DNA from 2 places in the Agarivorans sp. DSG3-1 genome. Region 2 is predicted to be linked to the other one. Evidence: predicted binding sites of a transcription regulator. Region 2 holds the regulator's gene; the other holds the start of a gene.
The links. Region 2 encodes ArgR, which controls arginine synthesis, uptake and breakdown. Its sites were predicted from a motif close to ANTGAATANNTATTCANT; they were not measured.
Positions count from the first base shown of each region.

Region 1: ACLD71_RS08695 (aspartate aminotransferase family protein) is a predicted target of ArgR. The motif match lies at 1,270-1,287, and genes of this name have one in related genera.

Region 1 is NZ_CP177241.1:1,840,723-1,844,196, reverse strand. It holds gene ACLD71_RS08695 (aspartate aminotransferase family protein) at 1-1,049, opposite strand, end outside; gene ACLD71_RS08690 (anthranilate synthase component II) at 1,344-1,925, opposite strand; gene ACLD71_RS08685 (cation transporter) at 2,014-2,922, opposite strand; gene trpS (tryptophan--tRNA ligase) at 3,069-3,474, opposite strand, start outside.
Region 2 is NZ_CP177241.1:1,983,849-1,987,322, reverse strand. It holds gene ACLD71_RS09400 (tetratricopeptide repeat protein) at 1-21, opposite strand, end outside; gene mdh (malate dehydrogenase) at 139-1,068, opposite strand; gene ACLD71_RS09390 (transporter substrate-binding domain-containing protein) at 1,248-1,955, opposite strand; gene argR (transcriptional regulator ArgR) at 2,145-2,612, shown strand; gene ACLD71_RS09380 (ABC transporter ATP-binding protein) at 2,637-3,474, opposite strand, start outside.

The sequences.
Region 1 (3,474 bases), 140 kb from region 2:
CGGCCTTGGTATTGCTCGTTTAGCACTGCTCCCAGTAACAAACCTTTACCCCGTATTTCTGAAAATACTTGGTACTTCTCGTTAATGGCATCCAAGGCTTCTCTAAACCATTGTTCGCGCTGCTTAACACCGTTTAGCACTTCTTCGCTATTAACAATGTCGTAAGCGGTTTCTGCTACGGCACAAGCTAATGGGTTACCGCCGTAAGTACTGCCGTGGGTTCCTACTTTCATAGAAGCCGCAATCTCAGTAGTGGTTAACATCGCACCGATTGGAAAACCGCCGCCTAGGGCTTTGGCTGAGGTAAGAATATCCGGCGTCACATCTAGGCCCATGTAAGCATACAACTCGCCAGTACGGCCAACACCTGTTTGTACTTCATCAAAGATAAGTAGCGCATTATGTTTATCACATAACTCACGCACTTTTTTTGCAAAGGCTAAATCTGGGCTGATAATGCCACCTTCGCCTTGCAGCGGCTCCATCATCACTGCACAAGTTTGGTCGTCGATAATCGCTTCAAGCGCCGCTAAATCGTTGTAAGGGATATGCTCTACATCACCCGGCTTAGGACCAAAACCATCTGAGTATGTAGCTTGACCGCCTACCGTAACGGTAAAGAAGGTGCGACCGTGGAAGCCCTGTTCAAAGGCAATGATTTTGGTTTTGTCTTTTGAGCCATGCTCAATTGCGTAACGGCGCGCTAATTTAAGCGCGGCTTCGTTTGCCTCGGCACCCGAGTTACAGAAAAACACTTTTTCAGAAAAGGTACTGTCGACTAATTTTTTGGCTAAGCGCAGAGCCGGTTCGTTAGTCAATACATTACTTAGATGCCACAAGGTTTGACCTTGTTCGGTTAAGCTTTTCACCAACGCAGGGTGACAATGCCCTAAACAGCTAACCGCAATACCACCAGCGAAGTCGATATACTCTCGGCCCTCTTGATCCCATAAGCGTGAACCTTCGCCTTTCACCGGAATAATAGCCGCCGGGGCGTAATTAGGAACCATAACCTCATCGAATAGCGCGCGAGTAACAGCGTGTGACATGTAGTGTTCTCCTTTAGCTTTCTGGCGATCCCTTTATGTCAAAGGCCAGAAAGGTTAATAGTATGTAAAGAGTTTGGCGATTATGGCAAATATCGAGAGTGATGTCTGAGTATTCAGCCATTAAGCCATACAAAATATGGCCATTTTTAAGCATATTCAGTGCATAGTTCTAATAATAGCGTAGGGAATATTGCTTGCAATGCCCTCACATCAAAATCATCACGCATAAATATGCATTACTTATTCATTCTATATAATCAATGCATTCAATCATTTTAAAGCCCATTCATTCTATTAATTAGAATCAATAAAGTTACTTAGCAACTGCAGACCTTGCTCTGTAAGAATGCTTTCAGGGTGAAACTGCACCGCATGTATCGGTAAATGCTTATGTTTAAGCCCCATAATTTCGTGCTTTTCACCTTTATCATTGTGGCTCCAAGCGGTCACTTCTAAACATTCCGGTAAGCTGTCTGCCTGAACCACCAAGGAGTGATAGCGGGTAACTGCCATTGGGTTAGCGAGCCCACTAAATACCGAATCTTGCTGGTGATATACCGGCCTTACCTTGCCATGCATGGCTTGAGCCGCACGCACTACCTTGCCGCCAAAGTGCTGTGCAATACACTGATGTCCTAAACACACCCCAAGAATGGGCAGCGTGTTAGCAAACTCTGCAATAACCGCGAGAGAAATCCCTGCTTCATTGGGTGAACATGGACCTGGTGAAATAAGCAGATGGGACGGCGCAAGCTGCTTAATTTGTTCAATGCTAATCTCATCATTACGACGAACCACAACCTCTACATTCAGCTGCGAAAAGTACTGATAGAGGTTGTAGGTAAATGAATCGTAATTGTCGATAATCAGTAGCATGTAACCAGAATAGCCTGCACGTTAAAAGCGCTATAGTAGCTGATTTTTAGTTAGCAGGCAGCGACATTTCGAGCTGCTGTAATAATTTTCATCCAGCAGAAAATTCGCCTTGCTCTGAGGGTTCAACAAATACAATTTCGGTATAATTATTCTGGTAATACTGATTAGCCAAACTACGAATTTGTTTTCTCTGCTGAACCATATCGTCTAGCGCAAGTTGATGATTCCGGCACACCACCTCTATGGTCACCCAAAAGCGACGACCGGTTTTCATCACCACTATCTCTCCTAACTCAAAACCATTTAACATGGTTTGCTGTTCTAGGGCTTGAGTAAATGGTTTGGTATGTTCGGCTTCAGGTGCGCTCAGTAGTAGTTCTTTAAAGCCATTTTTAACCAGTAGGTAAGGGTCTTTTAAGAAGATAAGTGAAAATACAATCACTAGAATTTGGTCTACATAACGGGCTATCCACCCTACGCTGCTGTCTTGAATAAGCAATACAATGATTAATGCTACGCCAATGGCACCAGAGATCACCGAGTTTATTAGCCAACCTTGTTGCTCTGCCAGCAGTAAGTTAGAGGCCTGCAGCTTATTGCTACGTAAACATAGCCACCAAGCCAATAAACAACCAGACACAGCGGGCACCACATAAATCAGCATCATGCCAATTTGCGGCTCGCGACCACCAGCTAACATGGTTTGCAAATTTGCCGACAAGGCGAACGCAACCAGTACCAGAATAGAGATCCCTTTCACCATTACCATTAGCGGCTCAAAGGCAAAGTAGCCCATAGGAAAGCGTTCGTTGTAATTCTGGCTGGTGAGGTAGGCAATGCGGATCCCAGTAAAGGCCATCACTGAAGACAGTAGATTAAAAACCCCGTCTAACATAATAGCGCCAGACTCGGTGTGCACCCCCATTGCAATACCCCATAGAGAAAGTATCAAGGCGACAACCGCCGAATACACCAGAGTTTTGCGTTCCAGATCCATCTACTCGCTCCTCGGCATTGGCCGATTAATTCAATATGTTGATATTACGCCAAATACTAGCAAGCGGGCAGCTAAGTCACTAGCGTTAACTATTGGGTATAAAAAAGCCCAGCGCTTGGCTGGGCTTTAACACTTAGAACAAATTGCTACTTTAAGCGAATGAAACCTAAAACATCGTAAACCGCTTTTAGGGTTTTACTGGCTTGCTCACTAGCACGGGCTGCACCTTTCGCCATAATGGCTTGTAGGGCTGCTTCGTCGTCGCGTAGTGCTTGATAGCGCGCCTGAATGGGTTCTATCATCGCCACCACTGCGTCTGCCGTGTCAACTTTAAGGTGACCATACATTTTACCTTCATAGCTAGCCACCAACTCATCTATCGATTTTCCGGTAGCGACCGATTGCAAAGTTAGAAGATTTGATACACCTGGCTTTTCATCACGATCAAAATAGATACGCGCGGCTTCATCTGAATCAGTCACCGATGCTTTAATCTTCTTAGCGATTTGCTTAGGTGTATCGTTGAGCAAGATGAATGCTTTAGGGTTGTCG
Region 2 (3,474 bases):
TGAAATGAGTTGCTTATTCATAGCCGTTCCTATCGTCTTAACAATTATGCTATCGGCAAGGCTGGCAAAAACTAAAGTGACTTTTTAGCCACAAAAAAAGGAGTGCAAGCACTCCTTAGTATCGGCTAGTGGAAGAGTTTAAACAAACTCAACACCTTTATCGATATCGCCGTGTAAGGTATCTAACATACCTTCAACTGCGGCTTTTTCAAAGGCGCTAATCTCACCGTAAGGTAAGACTTCAGCAACACCTTGAGGACCCAAACGGATAGGTTGAGCAAAGAACTTAGCATGCTCGCTGCCGCCGTCTACGTAAGCACACTCAATCACGTCTTCGCCTTGCGCTGCTTTAACTAAAGACAAACAGAAACGTGCTGCTGCTTGGCCCATAGAAAGTGTAGCACTACCGCCACCAGCTTTAGCTTCAACAACTTCTGTACCGGCATTTTGGATGCGTGTAGTCATTGTTGCAATTTCTTCATCAGTAAACGAAATACCGTCTAACTGAGAAAGCAATGGCAAAATAGTTACGCCGCTGTGGCCACCAATAACGTTAAGTTTAACGTCTGCTGGGTTTAGGCCTTTCGCTTCAGCGATAAAGGTTTCTGAGCGAATCACGTCTAGTGTGGTTACACCAAACAGTTTAGCAGGATCATATACGCCAGCATTTTTTAATACTTCGGCCGCGATTGGAACCGTGGTATTTACTGGGTTAGTGATAATACCAATACATGCCTTTGGACAAGTAACGGCAACTTTCTCGATAAGGTTTTTAACGATGCCCGCGTTGATATTAAATAGATCTGAGCGATCCATACCAGGTTTACGCGCTACACCGGCAGAAATTAGAACAATATCGGCACCTTCTAGGGCCGGGCTAGGGTCTTCGCCTGCGAATCCTTTAATGGCCACTTGTGTAGGGATGTGGCTCAAATCTACAGCAACACCAGGTGTTACTGGGGCGATGTCATAAAGCGAAAGTTCAGAACCAGCGGGTAACTGGGTTTTTAATAGTAATGAAAGGGCTTGGCCAATTCCGCCTGCAGCACCTAATACGGCAACTTTCATCCAACTTCTCCATGCTTTTTTGTAATTGTAGAGGGGATGTCTATAAAGACAGAAACAAGATAACGGAATCCGCTCTAAAATACAATTTAGCAACATTTTTAAAGCAACTTTAAAACAGTAAAAGCTGCCTTAATCACACTTTAACTATAGGGTTTAAGACCTTGGTCTAACAGTGTTTGTTAGTTAAAGAAGGACTGGTATATTGTTCGGTAACTGCCGTTATTTTTTAACACATTAAGCGCATGGTTGATTTGATTCAGCAGGTCTTCGTTTTGCTTTGAAACCGCCATACCTAATCCGCTCGCCGGATAGTTTTCATCCACTTGAGTCACAAACTCCGGATGGCTTGCCAACCAATAGTGAGCCGCTGCCGAATCTAAAAATACCGCATCAATTTTAGCTTGATTCAAATCTGCTAAGGCGAGTTGATAACTGGGGTAAGCAATCGATAGAATATTAGGCCGTTGTTCACGTAAGAAGCGCATAAAGCTCGAGCCACTTTGTACCGCAACCACTGAGTTGCTTGCAACTTCTAGCTCAGGCTTCGTGAGATAAACCGCCATATTATCGAAATAAGCATCACTAAAGCTTACTAAGGTTTTACGTTGCTCGGTAATATCTAAGGCTGATATCGCCATATCGTAATGATCGGCAGCAACGCTAGATAACAAACTATCAAAGGGCTGATGGTAAAACTCACACTCTCGATTTATTTGTTCACAAATGGCCTTAGCCAACTCAATATCGAAGCCCACCAGCTGCTTGTGCTCATCAAATGATTCAAAGGGCGGATAAGATGCTTCGGTAACCACTCGCAGAGGTTTATCGTCAGCAAGTACTGATTGAAGTACGAGCAAAGGAAGAAAGAACAGAAATTTTAGCCACATAGTTAACTACACACCAAGTTTGATGTTGCTATCATAATTCAGCTTAGCAAAGCCTCACAAGAAAATGTTGGCTAATTGAACAACAATTATGTGTTTCACTATGCATTTATATGCATAAAACTAGAATAAAGTTGATATACATATAAAAGTTGGCGACAATAACCGCGGATTTACAAGCTCGGATCACCGATGAAATATAGCGATAAACAAGAACAGTTAATTAAAGCATTTAAATCACTGTTAAAAGAAGAACGTTTTGGCTCTCAAGCTGAAATAGTGACCGCCCTACAAGATCAGGGTTTCGAAAATATCAACCAATCGAAAGTGTCACGTATGCTAAGTAAGTTTGGCGCAGTGCGTACTCGCAACGCAAAAATGGAAATGGTTTACTGCCTACCAGCAGAGTTAGGGGTTCCTACTGTTTCTAGTCAGTTAAAAATCTTAGTACTAGAAATGGATTTCAACGATGCCTTAATCGTTATTCATACTAGCCCCGGTGCGGCGCAGTTAATTGCCCGTTTGCTAGATTCATTAGGTAAAGCTGAAGGTATTCTTGGCACCATTGCTGGTGATGATACTATTTTTATAACCCCTACCCGCCAAGTTGCGATTGCCGATGTATTTCAATCGGTAAAAGAACTGTTTGAAGTTGCCTAAGGCTTCAAAAAACACTTCCCCAAACTACACTTTGGGGAAGACAAATGCCGCATCACCATTAACCGATAACCATACCTTAGTGCCCGGACTTGCTTGCCAATGGTCACGCATTCGCGCATGAATCACCTGCTCAGGTAATTCAGCTAGCTGTAACCTAAAGTGCGTTTCATTACCCATTGAATGCACCGAGATAATACTCGCTTCTATTTGTTGGCTGTTTTCAAGCTGATGCACCACCACATCTTTAGCCCGAACGATCACCTCTGCCAGTTCGCCATCGTTAATTTGATTGGCCGAAAAAGCCCCTAAAGCGGTACTAACCGCACCTTGCTCTACCGGTGCAACAAAGCGATTGCTTGGGCCAAACAATGCTGCCACAAAGGCATTTGCTGGCTGATTGTAGATTTCTTGAGGGCTAGCATTTTGTACAATTTCCCCCTGCTCCATCACAACAATACGATCCGCGATAAACATCGCCTCTAGCGGGTCGTGAGTCACCATCACTGCGGGGGTTTTGGTTTTCTTCAATACGTCGAGGGTTTCTTCTCGCACTTGTTGGCGTAAATGCTCATCGAGCGCAGAGAACGGTTCATCCAACAACATGGTGTTAGGCTCTGGAGCTAAAGCGCGCAATAGGGCGACACGCTGCTGCTGGCCACCCGACAAGGTATGCGGAAAGCGACCTAGCAGACCTTGCATGCCCATGTTGTTTAAGCTTTCTTCAATCCACTGGCGACGCTTTGGTAAGTCTTGTTGCTTGCGTAGTCCGTACTCTATATTGGTTTTAACACTCATATGCGGAAACAAGGCATAGTCTTGAAACATCATACCTATGGCGCGTTGCTCTGGAGCTAAGTGTATA